Regions from separate parts of the Caballeronia sp. LZ001 genome, predicted to be linked through region 1. Evidence: predicted binding sites of a transcription regulator. Region 1 holds the regulator's gene; each other region holds the start of a gene.
The links. The regulator FliA, encoded in region 1, starts transcription of late flagellar genes. The targets are predictions, from matches to a motif close to CTAAAGTTTNNNNNNNNNNNGCCGNTA.
Positions count from the first base shown of each region.

Region 1 (5,919 bases):
GCATCGGTGAGCCCGGGTTTCGAGCCGCAGACCGTAGCTTACGCCGCTGGATGGGACTCTGGCTGATGCAGTCCGGCCGCCTTGGCGCGCGACGCGCCTGCCGCCGCGCGCCTCACAGCCGGACCAACCGGCAAGCGACATCTCTCGTCCCGTCGCGTCGATCGTGCCAGACCGGCATTTTTTCCCGCATGACGCGCGACGCAATCCGCACGGCCGGGTTGTTTCCATCAGTCGAAATACCCCTCTTTCACACCCTTTATCCAGCGATAGGCCCGAAGTGATCTTCGCAATAATGGCTTCACTGAAAAGCGGGCACGGAAATAACCAAAGGGTGCTCGCCTCGCAAATATCGCTGCATCTATCCTCATCGGGGGCCAGTTTGAACATTCGTAAATTCATCGGCGCGAACAGTCGTGACGCTCTGCGCCAGGTCCGTGAAGCGCTCGGACCCGATGCCGTGGTGTTGTCCAACCGCACGCTCGACGATGGATCGGTGGAAATCGTCGGTGTCGCGGATAGCGATCTCGCTTCGATCTCGCCCGCGAAGGCCGCACGCGAACAAGCCGCCGCCGCGCCGTTCGCCAGCGCCACGCCGCGCGCCGCGCTTGCACAAGCCGCAGCCGCCGCGATGAAGCAGCAGGCCGCCGCTCCCAGCTCTCCGATGAACCCCTACGCCAGCGGCGATGTTTTCTCCTCCGTCTTCGGCAACACCGCCGACGCCGACGATTTCGACGAGCAAGCCGACGAAGAGCGCATGGAAGCACCGCGCACGATGGCCGATTCCAATCCGTGGTTGATCGAACATGCGCGCCGTATCGCGCAACAGGCTTCGGTGCCGTCGAACCGGCCGCTGACGCCGTCCGCCGCAATTGCACGCGGCATGGGCGTGCCGGTATCGGTCAAGGCAGCCGACGCACCGCGCCAGCAAGCGCCGCGTGCACAAGCCGCCGCGCAGCCGGTTGCCGCCGCGCCTGCCGCACCCGCCGCGCAAGCGCACGCAAAGATCGAAACGCCCGACTGGGCGCGTGAAGCCGCGCAAGTCGCCGCACGCCGCGCCGCACAGAAGATCAACGCAGCACCGCAAGCCGCCGACGAAGCGCCGGCCGCATCGGGCAATTTCGAAGGCTTGCCGGCCAATGCCGCAGCCGTCGTGACCGAAGCCATCCGCACGCGCATGGAGCAAGTGGTCAACGAAACGGTGATGAACGAACTCTCGTCGATGCGCGAGATGATGGAAGAGCACTTCTCGGGTTTGCTGTGGGGCGACCGCCAGCGCCGCAACCCGACCAACTCGGCCTTGACCAAGCGCCTCTTCGCCGCCGGTTTCTCCGCGCAACTCGTGCGCATGGTGATCGACAACATGCCGTCGATGGAGAACGTGGAAAACGCGCTCGAATGGGTGCAGCAAGTTCTCGAATCGAATCTGCCGGTGATGCCGAGCGAAGACGCGTTGATGGAGCGCGGCGGCGTGTTCGCGCTGATGGGCCCGACGGGCGTCGGCAAGACGACGACCACGGCAAAGCTCGCGGCGCGCTGTGTGATGCGCTTCGGCGCCAGCAAGGTCGCGCTCCTGACGACGGACAGCTACCGGATCGGCGCGCATGAACAACTGCGCATCTTCGGCAAGATTCTCGGCGTCTCGGTGCACGCGGTAAAGGACGGCGCCGACCTGCAACTCGCGCTCTCCGAACTGCGCAACAAACATATCGTGCTGATCGACACGATCGGCATGAGCCAGCGCGATCGCACGGTCTCCGACCAGATCGCGATGCTGTGCGGCACGGGTCAGCCGGTGCAACGCTTGTTGCTGCTGAACGCCACGAGCCACGGCGACACGCTCAACGAAGTCGTGCAGGCTTACAAGAGTGCGCCGGACCAGCCGCCGCTCGCGGGCTGCATTCTGACCAAGCTCGACGAGGCGACCAACCTCGGCAGCGTGCTCGATACGGTCATCCGCTACAAGCTGCCGGTGCATTACGTATCGACCGGTCAGAAGGTGCCGGAGAACTTGTACGTCGCAACCAAGCGTTTCCTCATCAAGAGCGCGTTCTGCATTCCGCGCGATGGCTCGCCTTTCGTGCCGCAAGACGACGATGTGCCGGCGCTTCTGTCCGCACTGTCCGCACGCGCCACGACCGAACTGCATGGAGTCCATTTTGGATAAGTTCGTGCTCGATCAGGCTGAAGGCCTGAGAAGGCTGCTGACGCGCGCCAGTTCTCGCGTGGTGGCTGTAGTGGGCGGACCGGCGGGCATCGGTTGCACGTCGGCGGTAGTGAACCTCGGCGCGGCGTTGTCCGTGCATGGCAAGGATGTGCTCGTCATCGACGAGCGGCATAACGCGGGCTCGGTCAGCCGCATGGCGGGTGTGGATGGCGCGGGCGCGCTCTCGGCGGTGATGTCCGGCCGTCGCGAATTGCAGGATGTCGCGGTGCGCACGCCGATGGGTTTTTCGCTGATCGCCGCACCGCGCGATGAACGTATCAGCCACGACGCAGCGCAAGCACGCGCGCTGCTCGACGGCCCCGCGGATATCGTGCTGATCGATGCGCAACTCGATCGTAATGGCGCGCTCTCGTCGCTCGCGGCGCAGGCGCATGACTTTCTGATAGTGACGCGGGTAGCCGCGTCGGCGATCACCGAGGCGTATGCGTGCATGAAGCGCTTGCACTACGCCCACGCGATCGGCCAGTTCCGCGTGCTGATGAATCACGTGCAGGACGCAGCCGATGCAGCGATCGCGTTCGACAACCTCTCGGGTGTCGCGAGCCGTTATCTGGCCGTTTCGCTCGTGCAGGCAGGGTATGTGTCCGAGGATGCGCGCGTCGCTCGGGCGAGGGAGCTCTCTCGGTGTGCGGTGGAAGCGTTTCCGGCTACGGCCGCGGCGCGCGACTACCGCTACATCGCAGCCGAGCTGCTGCACTGGCCGATGCGTCCCGCGCCGTTTTCGCGCGGCGACGAAGCGAGCCAGTACGACGCGCACATTCCGGTTGGCGAGTCTGGTGAAAGCGGACGGAAAGCGGCGCACCGAGCGGCGGCGTTTTCTGATCATGCAATGAGCAGCACGGCGTCGATGTGATATTGAAAGGTGAACAGGATGTATAACGCCCAAGGCAAACTCTCGCAGTCCGACGTGCTTACGAAATATGCGCCGCTCGTTCGCCGCCTCGGACTCCAGCTCGTCGCCAAGATGCCGGCGAGCGTCGATCTCGACGATCTGATCCAGGCCGGCATGATTGGCCTCCTCGATGCGGCTAGCCGCTACAAGGAAGATCAGGGCGCCCAGTTCGAAACCTACGCAAGTCAGCGTATTCGCGGCGCCATGCTCGACGAGTTGCGCGCCAATGACTGGTTGCCACGCAGCATGCGCAAGACATCGCGCGAAGTGGAGTCGGCGGTACACAAGGTGGAACAGAACCTTGGCCGTTCAGCCAGCGAGACCGAAGTCGCCGAGCACATGAAGATGCCGCTCGACGAGTATCAGTCGATGCTGCAGGACTTGCACGGCAGCCAGTTGATCTATTACGAAGACTTCGACCGCTCGGCGGACGACGAGCCGTTCCTCGACCGTTACTGCGTCGATCGTTCGGACCCGCTGTCGGCGCTTCTGGACGACAGTCTGCGCGGCGCGCTGATCGAAGCCATCGACAAGTTGCCGGAGCGCGAGAAGCTGCTCATGAGCTTGTACTACGAGAAGGGCCTCAACCTGCGCGAAATCGGCGCGGTGATGGAAGTGAGCGAGTCGCGCGTGTGCCAGTTGCATAGCCAGGCCGTGGCGCGTTTGCGTGCGAAGCTGCGGGAACAGTCGTGGACTAGCGTCGAGGCCTGAGTTCCGCGTTGTAGAGGCGCGCGAAGCCCCGAACCGGGGCCGCGCGCTTTTTGCTTTTGCCTTTGCAAAGGCGCTCGAATGCGCGCGGATGGGCTCAATGCATCTCGAAGTCGCGCGCCTCGGCGAACACCGTCTTGCCTTCGCCGAGACTCTTTGCGCGATACATCGCGCGATCCGCGGCTCTCAGCACGGCGGTGATATCGGCGTCATGCGCTTCTGCCGCGCTCGACAGCAAGCAGGCGCCGATACTCGCCGATACGCTCACTGGGCGCTCCTGCACCAGCGTGAGGTCGGCGAGCGCCGAATGGATGCCATCGGTGAGCGTGAGCACCGCGCTGCGATCGCGCATGTTGCGCGCGAGCACGACGAACTCGTCGCCGCCCAGCCGCGCGATGGTGTCGGTCTTGCGCATGCGCCGTGCAAGCAATTGCGCGAACGACTGCAACAGCACGTCGCCGACTGCGTGACCGTAGGTATCGTTCACGCCCTTGAAGCCGTCGAGGTCGATCAGTAGCAGTGCGCTGGTATTCGCGTCGGCGGCTTCGGGCGCGGACATCGCGCGATTCACGGTTTGTTCGAGCGCGTAACGGTTATAGAGGCCCGTGAGCGGGTCTGTCGATGCCTGCCGCGCCAGCACGCGATTCGCGCTGCCAAGCCTGTCGACCAGCACGCTCAGATACACCGACGCGCCCAGCACGCTCAGCGCGAGCCCGAGCGCGGCGGCGCGGTTTGCCACCCACCACGGTTGCCACAACGCCAGCGCGACGATCGCGACGAGCGCCATCGCGCACGAAATGGCGAGCGTGCGCTTGCCGTAGCGGCATCCCGAGCCGATCAGAAACCAGAACACCACCCACAGCAGCGGCAAGGCGAGCGTGCCGCAGAGAAAGAGCATGGCGCCGAGCAACGCCTGATCGAGGATAGTGGTGATGACGAGCCGGACGTTGGACAGCGCCATCATCCGGCTGACGAGCAATAGTGTGATTGCACCGTAGGACACGTAGAGCGCGATCAACCGCGTGATCAGCGACGCGTTGGCCGAAGGGTGCCGCCACGCATACACCGCATAAGCCAGCAGAACTGCCGCTCCCATCCCGATACGCAGCATGGCTTGCTCGCGTTCGGGATTCCGGTTGCCGGACCATGCGAAGGCATAGGCCCGGCGTGCCGGTTGATGCGCCTGCTCCATACTGAACCCCTGGTGGTGATTTCTTGCTGTTATGGTCTTTTGCGCGTGTCTTTGCTGTCGCGCTTTTGTCTTATTGCGGCCCCGTCGCGATGTTCGTCTCCGACGACTGGTATTTTGCAACGTTTTGCCAAGCTGCTGTGAATCGTGTAAGAACGCATCTCGGACAGATGATTAACGGCGTTTTCTGCGGATGCTTCAGTGCTATGAGCGACGACTTTTCTCTCGCTGGCGAATGGCTGGCGGTCTGTAATGGCGATGACGTGCCGGCGGGTTCGACGCGAGCGTTCATCGTCGCGGATGAGCGCATCGTCGTCTGGCGCGATGCCGAAGGCGTGGCGCATGTCTGGCGTGACTACTGTCCGCATCGCGGCGCGCAACTGTCGCTGGGGGCGGTGACGAACGATCAGCTCGTGTGTCCGTATCACGGCTGGCGCTACGACACGCTTGGTCAGTGCGTGCTGATTCCGTCGAATCCGTCGCTTCGGCCTTTGAAGCGCGCGTGCGCCACCGCGTTCGTCGCCGAGGAGAAATACGGCGTCGTGTGGATGTGCTTCGGCGAGCCCGCGCACGCGCTCGATTTCTTTCCCGAAGCCGCGATTCCGGGCGGACGGCGCATCAACCTTGCGCCGCAGACGGTGAAGTCGTCCGCGCCGCGTGTCGTCGAAAACTTCCTGGACATGGCGCATTTTTCGTTCGTGCACGTGGGCATTCTCGGCGAGGATGCGCATACCGAAGTGCCGGACTATGAAGTCATGGAAAGCGCCGACGGACTCGAAGCGCGCCAGTGCCGTTTCTGGCAGCCGGCGGGTTTACCGGGGCAGGGCGGCGCGATGATGGATTACGTTTATCGCGTGAAGCGGCCGCTGGTTGCGAAGCTCACGAAGATGGCGTCGGGGGCAATGG
Region 1 covers NZ_JARTVX010000004.1:3,351,195-3,357,113, forward strand. Annotated here, with positions in the region: gene flhF (flagellar biosynthesis protein FlhF) at 380-2,164, shown strand; gene P9292_RS26605 (MinD/ParA family protein) at 2,157-3,077, shown strand; gene P9292_RS26610 (RNA polymerase sigma factor FliA) at 3,096-3,827, shown strand; gene P9292_RS26615 (diguanylate cyclase) at 3,922-5,016, opposite strand; gene P9292_RS26620 (aromatic ring-hydroxylating dioxygenase subunit alpha) at 5,220-5,919, shown strand, end outside.

Region 2 (5,919 bases), on a different contig from region 1:
GTCAGGATGGCTCGTCGCTCACGAACAGCATCGAGACATAAAGAATGGTCGAAACGGCGATAAGGCCAACGCCCGTGAACACCTTGGTGCGATTGAATTCGAGCCCGCCGTCGATGGCGATACCAATGCCGAGCACCGAGCCGAGCGTCCCGAAGGCCGCGAGCGCGACATGCGCCTTGCTCAAAAAGAGACGCCGGCGTTTTCTGCCGGCTTCGCTGAAGGGTCCTCGTCGCATCGCTTCTCCATCGGCCATGTAGCCGCGCCGTTATTTGCGTTCCGGATGAAGCAGCAATATCACAAAAATAAAACGTGCTTCGCGAAAGAAAATCGGCGAAGCACGTTCGTATCGACGATGCGTCACTCGACGCTTTCCCAGTGGTCCGGCTCGCCCTTGTCCGTGATACGCACCTTCGCCAGCAAGGGCGTATAGCCGCGCAGCCTGATTTCGCTGACCGCGAGCTTTTCCGAACTGAACACCTGCTCGGTGATCTTCGTGCCATCGGGATACTCGAGTGTGTATCCATCGATTGGGCCCCATCGGCCCTTGGGCAAGGGTTCAACGTAGATTTGCATCATGATGACTCCGGCGTTGTAGGAAGCGTCGGGCAAGCGCCGTGACTGCGGCTGCCTCTTATATAAGAGCGTAGCCCTTAAGCGTGGCGCTGCATCGGGGAGAATGACGACTAAATTTGCGCGTTGAATCAAAGGGTTGGAGAAGAAATTCCGCAATGAGAAACGCACCGGGGCTATGTGCAACGCGTGCATGCTGCCACGCAGCAGGATTTCTCACGACACGCGGGCTGGTTTCGTGATGTGGGATCGACGAGCTCACGCGCCCGGCGATTTGCCCGTGCATCGCGAGTCCTGGCACGAGCGTGAGTTCCCTGGCGCGCGGCCGTCCAATGGCCGCGCGCGCCGGTAACGTCAACGTCGGTTATTGCGCGAGCGCCGGGTGCTTCATCAACGTCGCCGCAGCGGACGACGATGAAGCCGGGTTCTGCCCGGTAATCAAAAGGCCATCGGTGACGACATAAGGTGCCCAGTCTTCGAGCTTCGAATAGATGCCGCCCTTCGCCTTGAGTTCGTCTTCAACGAGGAACGGCACGACATCGGTCAGTCCGACCGCGGCTTCCTCGGAGTTGGTGAAGCCCGTGACTCGTTTGCCTTCGACAAGCGGTGCGCCCTCCGGCGTGCGGACATGGCGCAGCACGCCAGGTGCGTGGCAGACCAGCGCGACAGGCTTGCCAGCGGCCAAGAAGGCTTCGATCAGGGCGATCGAGTTTTTGTCTTCGGCCAGGTCCCAGAGCGGACCATGACCGCCCGGATAAAACACGGTATCGAAATCGGCTTGCGAGACGAGATCGAGCTTTACCGTGCTGGCAAGCTGCGCGGTAGCCTGCGAATCGGCTTCGAAACGATGTGTCATCTCCGTCTGATTGGCCGGCTCGTTGCTTTTCGGGTCGAGCGGCGGCTGACCACCTTTAGGCGATGCCAGCACGATTTCCGCGCCCGCATCCTTAAAGGCGTAGTAGGGTGCGGCCAGCTCTTCGAGCCAGAAACCCGTCTTGCGGCCCGTGTTGCCGAGTTGGTCATGCGAGGTCAGAACCATGAGCACTTTCATGTTGCATCTCCGTGGGTGAGTAAGGCGAAACCGTAAAGAAGGTTGATGATGTTAGTAGACCAGTCGTCTAGTAAATGCTTCAAAAAGAGCACCTCTAAGGAAGTGCTGGCACCTTGCTCCCTGCTTCGTCAGGGAGCAAGTCGCAAGATCTGCTGCGTTGTCGTCGTCGCCACTTCAAACGGCTGCGTGTTGCGAACAATCTTCACCATGATGCTGGCGCCGAGCCACAGTTGATACAAGCTCTGCGCGACGCTTTGCGGATCACCTTCGATCGAAAGCGAGCCTTCCGCCACACCGATTTCGATTGCACTTGCAAGACGGCTAACGATCCCTGCCGTGCCGCGCTTCAACGTGGCGCGCATGGCCTCCGACATGTCCGCCACTTCGGCGCCGAGCTTGACCGCGAGACATTTGCCCTGGCAATCGAAGAAGGACTGGGTTTCTTGCCAGATGCTCCAGTAGTTCGTCAGCCGCTGCGCCATGCTCAGTCCGGGCTGCGCTAGCGTCTGGTCGAGGTCGTTCAGATAGTCCTCGAAATAGCTTTCCAGGAGCGCCACGCCGAACGCATCCTTGGAGCCAAAATAATGATAGAACGAGCCCTTCGGCACGCCGGCTTCCGTGAGAATCTCATTCAGGCCGACGGCGGAAAAGCCTTTGGCGCCGATCAACCGTTGACCAACGGCAATGATGTTTTCGCGGACGTCGACGGTTTCTGATGTGTTTGCGGTAGGCATGGGTGGACTTTAGCTTGCAGTAGACCAGTCGTCTAGTACTTTCGGAAATTTCTTGCCCCTCACGGACGCCAAGTCCGGTCTATGTGCGATTCCTCACACTTTGTTTCAATTTGTTGCAAATACATGGGAGGCTTACTGGATAAGGCTTTGCGGGCTGGACGAGGTTGCGAGGGTGTCGGCAGGCCGCCGGGCTTGGTAAAGATTTCAAGCCCCACTCCGTTAAAGAACTCAACAGACAAGGAGCCAAAGCCATGAAGATCGAATCGAACAACACGCCCGCCGCACTCCAATCCGACACCTTTCGCGTAGCAAGCAAACGCGATGTGCAGGCTACGGGCGGCGTGCAGCAAACCAGCGCGACCAACGCAACCAGCTCGAAAGTGACGTTGTCCTCGTTGTCGTCGATGCAAGTCACGGGCGGCGCGGACATCGACGCGGCGAAGGTCGAATCGATCAAGGCGGCTCTGCGTGATGGAACCTACAAGATCGACTCGGGCAAGATTGCGAGCGGGATGTTGAGCACCGCAGGCGATTTGCTCAAGACGACGATGCGTTGATGGGTGGTTAAGCGGGAATGGAGCGCGGACGGCGTAGCGCAAAGCGTCGGGGGACAAAACCAAATGCCCCGTTCAAATGGCATGGCCGATTCTGCAGATTCGTAGTCGAGCGGACCGACGCGTAGCGAGCCCGACACCTATCACTCGCCTGGCGGCCCATACATCTTCGGATATCTGTGCGGCGCCTCGACACGCTCTGAATGTGAATGATCAGTCGATGCCGGAGCTTGGGTGGCCGACCCTTCGGCTCCAACGCTATTCTCCGGCGATGCCGGCGCACCAGGCACCGCGCATCCCACCAAAACGATTAGCAACGTCCCAAGCGCGGCCTTCAACACTTTGGCACCCGGCATTAACGCACATTGGCAATCGCAGGCATCTCTTTGAACGAGGGCTTGGCGAACAAATAGCCTTGCATCAGGCTCACGCCGGCTGCTTCCAGAAAATCTCGCTCGCCTTGCGTCTCGATGCCTTCCGCGATCACGCGAATTCCCAAATCACTGCAAATCTTCAAGACCCCGGCAACGATCCGCTGACGCACGGTGTCGGTGTCGATATCGCGCACCAATGCCATGTCGAGCTTGATCAAGTCCGGCTGAAAGTCGGCGAGCAGTGTGAGCCCTGAATAACCCGCGCCGAAATCGTCGATCGCAGTCTGAAAGCCGAACGATTTATACGCGCGGAAAATCTGCACCAGATGCGAGCGGCTAATGATGTTTTCACCTTCGATGGTTTCAAAGATGATCTTATTCGCCGGGAAGCCGTGTTTCTCGGCGGCCTCGAAGGTACTGCGAATGCATGCCGCAGGCTGATAAACCGCGTTCGGCATGAAGTTGATCGACAGAAAGCTGTCCATGCCCATGCTTGCCGCCTGCTCGATTGCAGTCGTGCGGCAACGCTGATCGAAGTTATAACGGTTCGAGTCGTCGACCTGCGACAACACCGAACCCGCCGATTCGCCATTCGGCCCGCGTACGAGCGCCTCGTAGGCATAGGGACTACCCGACCGCACGTCGACGATAGGCTGAAACGCAAAGGCCATTTCGATCTGCGCCACTTCGGGGCTATTGCAGCCACCGCAGCGAACGGGGCCGTTCGCCGGCTGTCCCGCCTCGTGAATTTTGATCATGTTTCGTTCGTCTGAAAAGTTGGTCTTTGAAGCGACCGCTTGCCATCGCGCGCCGGCCTTCAATATATCGGACGATGGGACGCGCTTCTTTAACTTCCGGCACCTCCCGCGCTCGCCATGATCCACTTCTCGAAGGAAGCCACGGCGTCATCCCCGACGCGGTCTGCGTTGATCACCAGTGTGTAATCGGGCGCGCGCCACGCCGGCGCCGCGATCGGGCATACGAGTCGGCCTTCGGCGATATCGCGTCCGATCAGCGGCAACGACGCGAGCGCCACGCCGAGCCCCTCCGCTGCAGCAGCGAGTTGCAGATATGTGTGCTCGAACTCGACATGCCGGGCCGCGCGCAAGTCCGCCGCGCCCGCCTGCTTGAGCCACGACGACCAACTCGTGCGCGTGCTGGCGGAATGCAGCAGCGCGTGATGACGGAGATCCGCGACGCTTGCTATGGGACGCTGACGCAGCAGCGCGGGGCTGCACACCGGCAGGCGCACATCGGCCATCAACGAGCGCGATACGACGCCCGCGCCTTGTTCGTGACCCGAGCGTATGCCGATATCGAAGGCATCGCCGATATACCGCAACTTGCGCGACGTGGTCGACAACCTGACGTCGATATCGGGAAAGCGCGCCTGAAAATCGGCGAGACGCGGCAGCAGCCAGCACAACGCGAAGCTCGCCAGCGCGTTCACGCGCACGACGCCGGACACGCGGCGCGTGAATTCGTCGTGCCTGAGGCGCGCTGCCCCGCGTGTGAGACGTTCGAACGCGCTGCTCACGTCGTTGAGGAGTGCCGCGCCTTCATCGGTAAGTTGAACGCCGCGCGCGCGCCGCTCGAACAACGGCACGCCGAACCAGTCTTCGAGCAGCCGTATTTGCTTGCCGACCGCCCAATGAGTGACATGCAGGTCGGCCGCCGCCGCGGCGAAGCTTCCATGCCGGGCGACCGCCTCGAAATTGCGCAACGCATTGAGCGGCGGCAGCCTGTCCCGGTCCTGCGCCAGATTTGGTGGTTCGTCCATGGCGTGACTTTATCTCTCCATTGACGCGATCTTACGTCAATTGAAGGCGCCTTCCTCGAGTCATAAAATTGTCTTTTAGGCCTCGTCACGCCGTCGTCCGGGACACTCATGCGCTTTATTCCGTTTTCCTTGCCGTCTCTGCTTAAAACCGACCGGACCGCGCTTCTACCTTCGCGCGTGCTTTGGCTGTCCTGCGTCGCACACGCGCTGCACGACGGTTACACGGACATGATCTACGCGTTGCTGCCGGTGTGGCAGGCGGACTTCGGTCTGGGGTATGGCGCGCTCGCCATGCTGCGCGGCGTCTATGCCGGAACCATGGCGAGTCTCCAGATACCGGCCGGGCGTCTGGCGCAAAGGCTTGGCAGCCGGGCGACGCTTGCGCTCGGCACGTTGCTCGCAGCCGGTGGCTACGCGCTCGCGGGTATGTCGGGAAGCCTGCTCGGTTTGTGCGTGGCGTTGGCGGTATCGGGAAGCGGGTCGAGCACGCAGCATCCCATTGCATCGGGCGCGGTGTCGCGCGTCTACGGCCGCCGCGCGCGCGGCCCCTTGAGCGTCTACAACTTCTCCGGCGATCTCGGCAAATCGGCATTGCCGGCCGCAATCTCTCTTCTCGTTACGCTGATGCCCTGGCGTCACGCGCTCTGGATCATGTCGGTCCTGGGTTGCGTCGTCGCTGTATCCATTGCACTTTTCTTCCCTGTCGTACCGAGAAGCACGCCGGCCGCCGATGCGCAATCAATCGGCAACCGCGGCGGCTCAGGACGAGGATTTTCGATGCTGCTCTCGATAGGCGTGCTCGACACCAGCGTCCGCATGGGCCTGCTGACGTTCCTGCCGTTCTTGCTGAAAGAGA
Region 2 covers NZ_JARTVX010000003.1:366,561-372,479, forward strand. Annotated here, with positions in the region: gene P9292_RS06095 (hypothetical protein) at 2-235, opposite strand; gene P9292_RS06100 (hypothetical protein) at 358-576, opposite strand; gene P9292_RS06105 (type 1 glutamine amidotransferase domain-containing protein) at 935-1,621, opposite strand; gene P9292_RS06110 (TetR/AcrR family transcriptional regulator) at 1,750-2,355, opposite strand; gene flgM (flagellar biosynthesis anti-sigma factor FlgM) at 2,607-2,912, shown strand; gene P9292_RS06120 (EAL domain-containing protein) at 3,265-4,041, opposite strand; gene gcvA (transcriptional regulator GcvA) at 4,131-5,063, opposite strand; gene P9292_RS06130 (MFS transporter) at 5,172-5,919, shown strand, end outside.
Region 2: a site for FliA is predicted at 2,551-2,577, ahead of flgM (flagellar biosynthesis anti-sigma factor FlgM). Genes of this name have one in related genera too.

Region 3 (5,919 bases), 1.6 Mb from region 1:
ATCATGGCCGCGCCGTGATCGTGTCGATGCTGCTCACGTGGATGCTTTCCGCGGCTATCGTCGTGGTCATTCTGATGACGCCGACGCTTCTGCAGAAGCAATTCCACATCGCGCCGGCGACCGTGCTCGCGGCCAATTGCGTGGCGACGCTGTTCTTGACCATCGGTTGCGTGCTGGCGGGCGCGATTGCGGGGCGCATCGGCGCGGGCAGGACGATTTTCATCGGCGCGATTGCGCTCGGCGTGTCGTATTACCTGCTGTTCCGGCAAGTCTCGCTCGATACGTCCGTGCTCTTGCCGTGGTACGCGTGCGCGGGCTTCACGGTTGGCGTGATCGGCGCGATTCCGTTCGTCATGGTGAAAGCGTTTCCGCCCGCCATTCGCTTTTCGGGCATCTCGTTTTCGTACAACGTCGCATATGCCGTTTTCGGCGGACTCACGCCGATCGTCGTTTCGCTGATGATGAAATCCAGTCCGATGGCGCCCGTGATCTACGTCTGCGCGCTGTGCGCGGTGGGCGCGGTGACTACGCTGTTTATCCGGGAAGCGGCGGTCGAGGCCTGAACGGCGGGCCTGATCCGATCACGCAACGCGCACTCCCCGTGAGTGCGCTTTTTTCGCCTTGAACCGCCACGTTTCACCCGTGCCTGAAACATCGAGCGCGCGCCGCGTCTAGCATTGAGGGCATGAACTCGAACCTCGATCTCGATCCCAAAACGGCGCGCCTGAGCGCGCGTCAGGTGCTCATCGTTGCCGCCACCAGCGTCGGCTTCGTCGTCTCGCAACTCGATGTATCCATCGTCAATGTGGCGCTGGCGAGCATCGGTCACGACCTGCGCGCGAACGTCGCGAGTCTGCAATGGACCATCGACAGCTACGCGCTCGCCTTTTCCGCGCTGATGCTTTCCGCCGGCTCGCTCGGCGATCGCATCGGCGCGCGGCGGCTGTTTGCGGGCGGGCTCGCCTTGTTCGCGCTGGCGTCGCTCGCGTGCGCGTTCTCGCGCGATGCCCCGCAGTTGATCGCGGCCCGCGCGCTGCAAGGAATCGGCGCGGCGGCGATGCTGCCCAATTCGCTCGCGCTGCTCAACGCAGCCTGCGGTCACGATCCGCGTTTGCGGGCGCGCGCGGTGGGTCTGTGGACGGCTGCGGGCTCGATTTCGATCGCGGCCGGGCCGATCGTCGGCGGTGTGCTGATCGCGGCGTTCGGCTGGCGCAGCATCTTCTGGGTGAACGTGCCGATCTGCGCGGCGGGCATAGCGGCGACGCTCGCGTGGGTCCGCGAAACACCCGCGCAACCTGGAACCGGTCGCGGCGCGCGCGGTATCGACCTGCCCGGTCAGGCGCTTGCCGTGATCGCGCTCACGGCGCTCGTCGGCGCGGTCATCGAGATGCGGCCGCTCGGACTCACGCATCCGCTCGTGCTCGGCGGGGTTGCGCTGGCGTTGCTGGCGGGCGCGTCGTTCGTCGTGATCGAAGGCCGCACACGCTCGCCGATGCTTCCGCTCGCGCTCTTCAAGGAGCGCACCTTCAGCGCGGCGGTGGTGTTCGGTATCGGCGTGAATCTTACCTACTATGGGATGGTGTTCGTGCTGAGTCTGTACTTGCAGCGCGTGCTCGGACATACGCCGTTGCAGACCGGTCTCGCTTTTCTGCCGCTGACGGGCGGCTTTCTGCTGTCGAATCTGGCGAGCGGGCCGGTCGTCGCGCGTTTCGGCTCGCGTGCGCCGATGATCGCCGGCGCGCTTATCGACGCCGCCGGTTTCGCGGCGCTCGTTTTCGTCGATGCCCACACGCCCACGCTCGCGCTCATCGTGCCGTTCCTCCTGATTCCAACCGGCATGGGCGTCGCGGTTCCGGCAATGACCACCGCGCTTCTCGGCACGGTCGGGCAGGAGCGCGCGGGCACGGCGTCCGCAGTATTGAATACGGCGCGGCAGGCGGCGGGCGCAATCGGCGTGGCGGCATTCGGCGCGCTCGCGGGACATGGCGAAGGCGGCGCGGCAACGGCGCAGATCGTCGACGCGGTGCACTGGTCGGCGGGCATATCCGTGGCGCTTCTAGTCTGCGCTTGCTTCAGCGGGTTTCTCGTGCGCGATGCGCGTGGCAATCGCCCTATGAGCGCGGCTCGGCAGGCGACGGAATAATGCGACGAGACTCGGGAACGCGCGTTGCAGACGCATGAGGGACGCCCGGCATCGACGAAACCGTGCCGGTCACACACGAACTGCATACTCTGGAGAACACCCCATCATGTCGACGATGCCCCGCTCACCCGAAGAGCCGATGGAACCAGACCCGGACAAGCTGCTCGACCCCGACGCGGCGCCGAATCCCGATGATCCGGACATGCCCGATGGCCCGGATTCAGCGACGCCACTGGTTCCCGCCGATCCGAGGAATGGGCAGCCGCGCCTTTGAACACGCGCGTTGTTCGAGCGGCGCTGCTTTCGTGAAACGGACCGCGCGGATCCGCTGAATTCCGGCGCCGGTCGAGGTCACGCCTAACTGACCGCAGAGACGGCAGGCCGAGAGCCTAAGCAGCGCGCTATGTGGCTCGCACTATCATCCAAACACAGAAAGCACAACGCCCGCGCGACCGAAGATCGCCGCGCGGGCGTTGTTGCCGTCTAAACCAGAATTACAAATTCGTAGTTTGCACGGCACCCGTCTGCAGGGCGCGCTCGATCAAGCCTTCCTCCTGCGCCCGCTTCACGGCATCCGCGACGAACGTATCCGGCGCCTCGACTTCCGCTTTGATGGCACCGATAATGCCGCCCGCCTCCACGATCACGAGCGATTCCGCCGAATCCGCCCGGCTGATGATGACGCGCCGGGGACCGCCGCCGTCCGCGATACTCGCGCAGAACTGCATGCTTTGCCCGCCGATTACTTGTTCGAATGTTTGAATCATCGCTGTCTTCCGCGTTGGTTGGACAAAAGCCATGGTTAGCCGCTTCGCTAAAACGCCGCGTGCTCATTCATTGATTCGCGCCGCGTCGTCAGGTTCAATTTTGTAAGCTGATGGCCGTGAGCGCAACGACATCTCCGCGAGCGCGGTAGCCGTAAATTCGTCGGCGGGAAAAAAGGCCTCGATTGCCAACTCGGATAGCGTGATGTCCACCGGCGTGCCGAATACCGTCGTCGTACTCAGAAACGACAGTGTGCCGTGCAGCGTCAAAAGGCGCAGCGGCACGACCACGGGATCGACTTCGGCACTCCTCGCCTTACCGGCATGCGGCGGCGTTGGATACGCCTCGAGTTCCACGAGCAGCGCGGCGAGCGTGGCGTCTCTAGAAACCTCGATCTGCCGACGCACACGCGCCAGTAGATGCGCGCGCCATTCGTGCCAGTTCTCGATTGCGTGACTCAAGCCTTGCGGATGCAGCGACAAGCGCAGCACGTTCACGGGCGGCGCGAGTAGCGACGCATCCGCCGCGAGCGCAACCAGCGCCGACACGGCGGCGTTGCCAGCGATCATCGTCCAGTGACGATCGACGGCCAACGCCGGATACGGCTCGTGTCCCTTGAGCACAAGTTCGACGGCACGGCGCGCGGCATCGAGTTGCGGATCGGCGAACGGGCGTTCGCGATATAGCGGCGCATAACCCGCCGCCATCAGAAGCGTATTGCGCTCGCGCAGCGGCACATCGAGTTGCTCGGCCAGGCGCATGAGCATCTCGCGGCTCGGCAACGATCGCCCTGATTCGATGAAACTCAGATGACGCGTCGACACCTCAACGTCGCCAGCCAGGTCGAGCTGGCTCATGCGCCGTTTCTGGCGCCATTCACGCAACAGCGTGCCGACCGTCGCGGGCGGCGCAACACTCGATGCAACGAACGCAAAAGTCGAATTCATGCCGCCGATGTTAGTCGATTCGTCCATCCGCGATCCATTACCTCACGCGTAATGACCGGTCAAAGTTGCGTCGAATGCGGTCGTAACATTTACCTCGCAAACCATTGCGCAGAAATCTTTGCGCGCGTAACCCTAAATCTCGGGTGGTCCGCGCCGTTAAAAGCCATCAACAAGCCAATAAAGTTTCGCGTGCCGTGCGTGTCTCATGTCGAGCTCGCAGTGCTCGCGACGCCCTGACTTCTTGCGGAGAGATCATGTTTGTCATTATCGGTTGGGTAGTGGTCATCGGTTCGGTGATCGGGAGTTTTATCGGCGTCGGCGGGCATCTGGCGGCGCTGGTTCAGCCGTTCGAGTTGCTGTGTATTTTCGGGGCGGCAATCGGCGCGTTCGTCGTGTCCAATCCGACCGCAACGCTCAAGAAGACCTTGCAAGGTCTGCCGAAGGCCTTTAAGGGCGGCGCCTACACGAAAGAAAAATACCTTGCGCTGATCGCGCTGCTCTATGAGCTGCTGCAAAAGGCCCGCAAGGAAGGGATGATGGCGCTCGAAGCCGACGTCGATGCTCCCGAAGCCAGCCCCGTGTTCCAGAAGTACGAACACGTGATGAACGATCATCATCTGCTCGAATTCATCGTCGACTATCTGCGCATGATGTCCGCAGGCAACGTCAACGCGATGGAAATGCAGGACCTGATGGACGAAGAACTCGAAACGCATCACACCGAAAGCGCGATTGCCGGTAACGCAATTCAGAAGATGGCGGACGGCTTGCCGGCGTTCGGTATCGTCGCGGCGGTGATGGGCGTGGTGCACACCATGGGCTCGGTCGGCGCCGCGCCCGCCGTGCTGGGCGAGATGATCGCGGGTGCGCTCGTCGGAACCTTCCTCGGCATTTTGCTCGCATACGGTTTCTTCGGACCGCTCGCTGACTTGCTCAACGCAAAGGGCGCGGCCGAAGCCAAGCCGTTCCAGTGCGTGAAGTCCGTGTTGCTCGCGTCGATGAACGGCTACGCGCCGACCATCGCCGTCGAGTTCGGCCGCAAGGTGCTCTTCACGGCGGACCGTCCGAGTTTCAAGGAACTGGACGACGCCGTGCGCGCCACCAAGATGCCGAAGTCCGCTTAAAGCCGCTCGCGCTCATTACCGGAAAACACGTTCATGGCTGAGAAACCTTCACGCGATCCGCTGCAATCCGTGCTCGCGCCGACCATCATCGTGCGCCGCAAAAAGAAGGCGCACGGACACGGTCATCATGGCGGCGCATGGAAGATTGCTTACGCCGACTTCGTCACCGCGATGATGGCCTTCTTTCTCTTGATGTGGCTGCTGGGCTCCACGTCGAAGTACGACAAGGAAGGCATCGAGGACTACTTCAACACACCGCTCTCCGCGCTCTTCGGCAACGACGGCGGCGCATCCGCGCACACGAGCGTGATTCCAGGCGGCGGACGCGATCTGTCGAGCACGCGTCCCGGCGAAGGCAAGAAGAGCCAGACGCAGCCAGTGCCGCCGCAAATCGCGCGTGCCGCCGTCGCCGCGGACGACATGCAGCGCCTGCAGCAACTGAAGCAGAAGCTGCAAGCGCTGATCGAACAGACGCCTGCATTGAAAGCGTTCAAGGATCAGATTCGGATCGCGATCACGAGCGAAGGCTTGCGTATCGAGATTGTCGATTCGCTCAAGCGGCCCATGTTCGCGTCGGGCAGCTTCAAGCTCGAAAGCTACGTGACGACGATTCTCACGAATATCGGCGCGTCGTTGAATGACGTCGATAACCGCGTGTCTATCGCCGGTCACACGGACGCCGTGCCCTATTCCGGCAATCAGACGGGCTACTCGAACTGGGAGCTGTCGAGCGAGCGTGCCAACTCCGCGCGCCGGGCGCTGGTCAGCGGCGGCATGAAGGAAAGCAAGATTCTTCAGGTGCGCGGTCTCGCCGATGCACTGCCGCTCAATAAGGACGTTGCCGACGAACCGACCAACCGCCGTATCAGTATTCTCGTGCTGAACAAGGCTGCGGAACAGGCATTCTTCCGCGATGGCGGCCGCACGACGGTGGATCAGA
Region 3 covers NZ_JARTVX010000004.1:1,795,185-1,801,103, forward strand. Annotated here, with positions in the region: gene P9292_RS19185 (MFS transporter) at 1-563, shown strand, start outside; gene P9292_RS19190 (MFS transporter) at 686-2,143, shown strand; gene P9292_RS19195 (hypothetical protein) at 2,250-2,417, shown strand; gene P9292_RS19200 (hypothetical protein) at 2,638-2,910, opposite strand; gene P9292_RS19205 (helix-turn-helix domain-containing protein) at 2,974-3,882, opposite strand; gene motA (flagellar motor stator protein MotA) at 4,110-4,979, shown strand; gene motB (flagellar motor protein MotB) at 5,013-5,919, shown strand, end outside.
Region 3: a site for FliA is predicted at 3,988-4,014, ahead of motA (flagellar motor stator protein MotA). Genes of this name have one in related genera too.

Region 4 (5,919 bases), 340 kb from region 1:
CCTGCACGAGGCCGAGAAGCTCTATCTCCTCGTTCTGGACGCGCGGCCGCAACACGCCGACGCCAACTTCAACCTCGGCATGCTGATGGCGCAGCGCGGTCAATACGAGGCAGCCGTGCCGTTCTTCGAAACCGCGATCGGCACGGACCCGACGCAGCATATCTATTGGGCTACGTATATCGACGTGCTGACGCGCAGCGGTCAGGTCGCGGCGGCGAATATCGTGTTCGAAGTCGCAGTCGCGCAAGGCATGAGCGGGCCGGCAATCGAGAAACTGGCCGCCGAACTGCGCGATGCGACAAAGTCGCGCGAAGGCGTCACGGCGCCAAACGGCCGCACGACGCCGACGCCGCAGGAAGTACAGCAGTTGCATGCGCACTTCAATGGCGGGCGACTCGAAGAAGCCGTGGCGCTCGCGAAGACCCTGACGCAGCGCTTCCCCACTTTTCTGCTGGGATGGGAAGTCATGGGCGTGGCCCAGGTTCGCCTGATGGACCTGCAGTCGGCCATTCCCTCGCTACGCCGTTATCTGCAATTGAAGCCGGATGGAATCGACGTTCGCCGAATCCTGGCCGACTCCCTGCGCCTCTTCGACAAGTTCTTCGAAGCGGAAGCCGAATGCCGGCGCATGATCGAGCAGGACCCGAACTATCCGGAAGCGCACCGCATTCTCGGCGTGACGCTGCGCTCGCTGATGCGCCTCGACGACGCGCAAGCTGCTTGCCGTCGCGCCGTGGAACTCGCGCCGTTGTCGGCGAAAGCGCACGAAACGCTCGGCGTGGTGCTGATGGACCAGACGCGGTTCGACGACGCGGAGAAGCATTCGCGTCGCGCGATCGAACTCGATCCAACTTGCGACAGCGCGCACGAGAACCTGTTGTTCTGCTTGTCGCACAAGGAAGAAATCGACCGGAAGGCGTACTTCGAGCAGCATCTGTACTTCGCCGAGCAATGCGCGAAGCCGCTGCAATCGACGTGGAAGAAGCATCGGAACCAGCCGGACCCGAACCGCTGCATTCGCGTGGGCTTCGTCTCGGGCGACTACAACCAGCATCCGGTGGCTGTCTTCATCGAGCCGGTGTTCCGCTATCTCGTAAACGATCCCAGCGTCACGGTGCACGCGTACTACAACCGCTCGGTGACCGACGAGGTCACGCGCACGCTGCGCGATATCGTGCCGCGCTGGCACGACGTCTCGGGTTATAGCGATGCCGCGCTCGCCGACAAGATTCGCGCGGACGGCATCGACGTGCTGATCGATCTTTCGGGGCACACGGCCTATAACCGCCTGCTGACTTTCGCGCGCAAACCCGCGCCGATCCAGGCGACGTGGATGGGCTATCTCGGCACGACCGGCATGACCGCGATGGATTACTACATCGGCGATCGCCACTATGTGCCTGAAGAACAGATCGACGGTCAGTTCGTCGAAAAGCTGGCGTATCTGCCGGCGTATGCGCCTTTCAAGCCCTCGGAACATGCGCCGGCGCTCAACGCGTTGCCCGCGCTCACCAACGGCCACATCACTTTCGGCAGCTTCAACCGCTTCAACAAACTGCGTCCGCGCACCATTGCGCTGTGGTCGGAACTGCTGCGCGCGGTGCCGGATGCGCGCATGTTGATCGCAGGCGTGCCGCGCGACAACAGCCACACGATTCTGATCGATTGGTTCGAGAAGGAAGGAATCGATGTGAGCCGGGCTCGAGTTTCGTCAGCGCTCGTCGCTCGTGCGCTATCTCGCGCATCACCTCGACGCCGATATCGCGCTCGACACGTTCCCTTACGCGGGCGGCGTCACCACCATGCAGGCGCTGTGGATGGGCGTGCCCACGCTCACCTTGCCCGGCGAACTGATCGCGAGCCGAGGCAGCACGTCGGTGCTTTCCAACACGGGCCTCGGTGACTTCGTGGCTCGCGACCGCGCGGACTTCGTCGCGAAGGGCATCGAATGGGCGGGCCGGGTCGAAGAACTCGCGCAGATCCGCGCCGGCATGCGCGAGCGCTGCCTGCAATCGCCGGGCTTCCAGCCCGACACGGTGGCCCGCGCGCTCTCCGCCAGCATGCGCCAGATGTGGCAGCGCTGGTGCGCCGGCAAGGCTGCGGCCACGTTCGACGTCTGAAGCGAATTTTTTAACGAAAGAAGTCGCTCCGTCTGCCGTTAAAGCTCTCAGACGGGGCATTCAAAAACCGCGAGCATCGGCAGCAGAGCCCCGCTGGGCAAGCTTTAGCACGGATTTCCAGGTATTTATCAGGCAAATCGAAACGAGCACTAAAGTTTGCCTAGCACGGGCCGAAAACCTAAACAAGCGGCCAAACAAACAAACGACGGACGCTTCCGCCAAACGATGGCGTTATCAACTCAGATAAATGCGCCAGGCCTCATCGGAGAAACAAAATGATCGGTATCAATAGCAACATCAACTCGCTGGTCGCTCAGCAAAACCTGAACGGCACGCAAAGCGCACTGTCGTCGGCAATCACGCGTCTTTCGTCGGGCAAGCGCATCAACAGCGCAGCAGACGACGCAGCTGGCCTCGCAATCGCTTCGCGCATGACCTCGCAGATCAACGGCCTGAACCAAGGCGTTTCGAACGCGAACGACGGCGTGTCGATGGTTCAGACGGCTTCGAGCGGTCTGTCGCAGATCACGGATAACCTTCAGCGTATCCGTCAGTTGGCCGTGCAAGCATCGAGCGGCTCGCTGTCGACGGCTGACAAGACCTCGCTGCAACAAGAAGTGACGCAGCGTATCAGCGAAATCAACCGTATCTCGTCGCAAACCACGTTCAACGGCACGAACCTGCTCGACGGCACCGCCGGCAGCAAGACGTTCCAGGTTGGCGCGAACGTCGGCCAGTCGATCACGATCGACCTCGGCTCGGCAGCAAACGTCTCGGCTCTGTCGCTCGGCGGCAGCAACCCGCAGAAGGGCACGGTCATCGGCACGGTCGACGGTCTGAGCCTGGGCAACACGGGTGCATCCGCAGCTGCCAGTTCGGCAACGATCACGTCGGTCAACGTCATCGCTGACGGCTCCGGCGGCTACACGTTCACCGACCAGGACAACAAGGCACTCGGCAGCTCGTTCGCCTCGTCGAACGTGTTCACGGGTCTGTCCGCAGGCAGCACGAGCATCAGCCTGAACAGCACCAACGTTCCTTCGGCAACTGCAGCTCAAACGTCCGAAGTCGGCGCGCTGACCGCGAACAACACGCCGCCGCAAGTGTCGCAAATCGACATCAGCAAGGCGAACGGCGCATCGTCCGCAATCGAGGCAGTCGACAACGCACTGGATGCAGTGAACTCGCTGCAAGCTCAGTTGGGCGCTGTGCAGAACCGCTTCAGCTCGGTTGCCGCTACCCAGACCGCGCAGTCGACCAACCTGTCGTCCGCTCAGTCGCAGATCACCGACGCGAACTTCGCGCAAGAAACCGCGAACCTCTCGAAGGCTCAGGTTCTGCAACAAGCTGGTATCTCGGTTCTGGCGCAAGCGAACTCGATGCCCCAGCAGGTTCTGAAGCTCCTCGGCTAAGCATCGCCGACGCAGTAACCGGCGCGTCTCGATCACGGCGCGCCGGCGACGTACCCAGGGAGGCTTGCCTCCCGATTTGCATTTCCGCCAGAGGCGCCTTCATGACGAATCGCCTGCTGACGGCGCAGTAAAACGCATCTTCAACCGCTCACGGCAAGAAGCCAGAAACGGAGCCATACATGTCCACGGTAGCAACCACTTCGGCATCCACGGTCGATCCGACCAGCGCCGTCCAGCAGGCCGCGCAGTCGATCATCAGTGGCTCGACCAACTCCACGATGGATGTGAACTCGCTCGTCACCGCCATCGTCAACGCGAAGGTCGCCGGACAGACGGATGCGCTGACAGCCAAGCAAACCAAGGACAACACCCAGCTCACCGCGGTCGGCACGCTCAAGTCCGTGCTGTCGCTTTTGCAAAGCTCGGTGAGTTCGCTCGCGGACGGCACGACGCTCGGCGCCTTCACGGCGACCGGCAGCGGCAAGGGTCTGACCGGCACGGCCAGCACCGGCGCGGTCGCGGGCACTTATTCGGTCGCGGTTAGCAATATCGCCACCTCGCAATCGCTTACCTCCACCGCGTTCACCAGCACCGCGCAACTCGGCACGGGCACGATGAAGCTGTCGGTGGGCGGCAAGGACATGTCGATCAGCATCGACTCTTCGAACAACACGCTCGCGGGCATTGCGTCCGCGATCAACAAGGCAAGCGGTAACCCCGGCATCACGGCGGCGGTCGTCAACGGCACCGATGGCGCGCACCTCGTGCTGCGCTCGGCGTCGACGGGCCAGGCCAACGGCATTACCGTGGCGGTCACGCCGAACATGCAGTCCGACGGCACGACGCCCGACGACAACGGTTTGTCCAAACTCAACGTGGCATCGACGTTGAGCGCCGCCACGACAGATTCGAACGGCAATGCGGTTCCGGCACAGACGGCCATCAGCTCGTCGAACTGGACGCAGACGACGGCCGGCATGGACGCCAACTTCACCATCGCGGGCACGCCTGCCAGCAGCTCGACCAATGCGGTCACGACGGCGCTGTCCGGCGTGACGCTGAATCTCACGTCGGATGCGGTCGGCACGACGCAGACCTTGACCATCGCGCAGGACACGGCCACGCAGAAGACGGCCATCGATGGTTTCGTCACCGCGTACAACAACTTCATCACGACGGCCGCGTCGCTGACTTCGTTCGACTCGACCCAGGCAGCCGGTTCGCAAGGCGGCGCGCTGCTCGGCGACTCGATGATGAACACCATTCGCAACGCCCTTTCCAGCACGATTGCCAAGGGCGTGGGTTCCGGCACGAGCCAGGTGAACCTCGCATCGATCGGCATTACGCTGCAACCGGACGGCACGCTCAAGACCGACGAAGACGCGTTGACCGCGGCATTGTCGAGCAACTCGGGCGCGGTGGCATCGCTCTTCAATTCGAGCACGGGCGTAGCCGCGCAACTGAACAACAGCCTGACCGGATTTCTCGCGACAGGCGGTATTGTCGATACGCGCACGACCGCGCTCACCGCCGATCTTTCGAGCATCACGGACCAGCAAACCGCGCTCGCTTCCTACACGGCGCAACTGACCACGACCTACAACGATCAGTTCACCGCGCTCAACACGCTGATGTCGCAGATGGCGACGCAGGGCAGCTACCTGACCGCACTCTTCGGCGGCACCAACAGCGCGGGCGCGCTGGCAAGCAACAAGTCGTAAGGAACGAACATGAACCAGCAAGAAATGATTCAACACGCCTGGGCACTGACCGAGGCGATCGAAGCAGCGGTCAACGAAGAAAACTGGGCGCGCGCGGCCGAACTCACAGAGGCGCGTACGCCGCTCCTGATGGCCGTGGAAGCGAATCAGCCGGCTGAATCGCTCGCGACCATTCGCCGGATTCAGGCGAGCATCGAAGCAACGATGGGCCGTGCGAACGCCGCGCAAGCCATGCTGTCGACGGCGTACCGCAAGTCGATGGATCAGGCGAAAGCCGCCGGACGATATCAACAAGCCGCGCGCTTCTAAAGTTTTTCCGGCACGCGCCGATAACCTTAATAAGAACAACGAGAAGAACGCGTCAGACATGACGCGGCGCTTCGCTCTTGATGCCCGCCTCGCGCGGGCATTTTTTATTTGCGTCGCTCGAAGGCTTCAGCGGCCGAGGGTTAAGGTCAGATAAGCCGCGTACAAGATGCCATTGCCAAGCAATGCCCACAACACCACGCCATTGCCGCGCGCGTTGAAGCGCAGCCATGCCGCCGCCGCGAGCGTGATCAGCACGCCGGTCAGCACTTCCACGCGCGGCTCCCACGGCGTCAGCATGATGCCGATGCCCGGCAGCAAGGTGCCCTGAAATACCATCGCGCCTGTGATGTTGCCGAA
Region 4 covers NZ_JARTVX010000004.1:3,013,202-3,019,120, forward strand. Annotated here, with positions in the region: gene P9292_RS25010 (tetratricopeptide repeat protein) at 1-1,903, shown strand, start outside; gene P9292_RS25015 (hypothetical protein) at 1,803-2,120, shown strand; gene P9292_RS25020 (flagellin) at 2,396-3,532, shown strand; gene fliD (flagellar filament capping protein FliD) at 3,712-5,253, shown strand; gene P9292_RS25030 (flagellar protein FliT) at 5,263-5,562, shown strand; gene P9292_RS25035 (sodium:calcium antiporter) at 5,689-5,919, opposite strand, start outside.
Region 4: a site for FliA is predicted at 2,270-2,296, ahead of P9292_RS25020 (flagellin). Genes of this name have one in related genera too.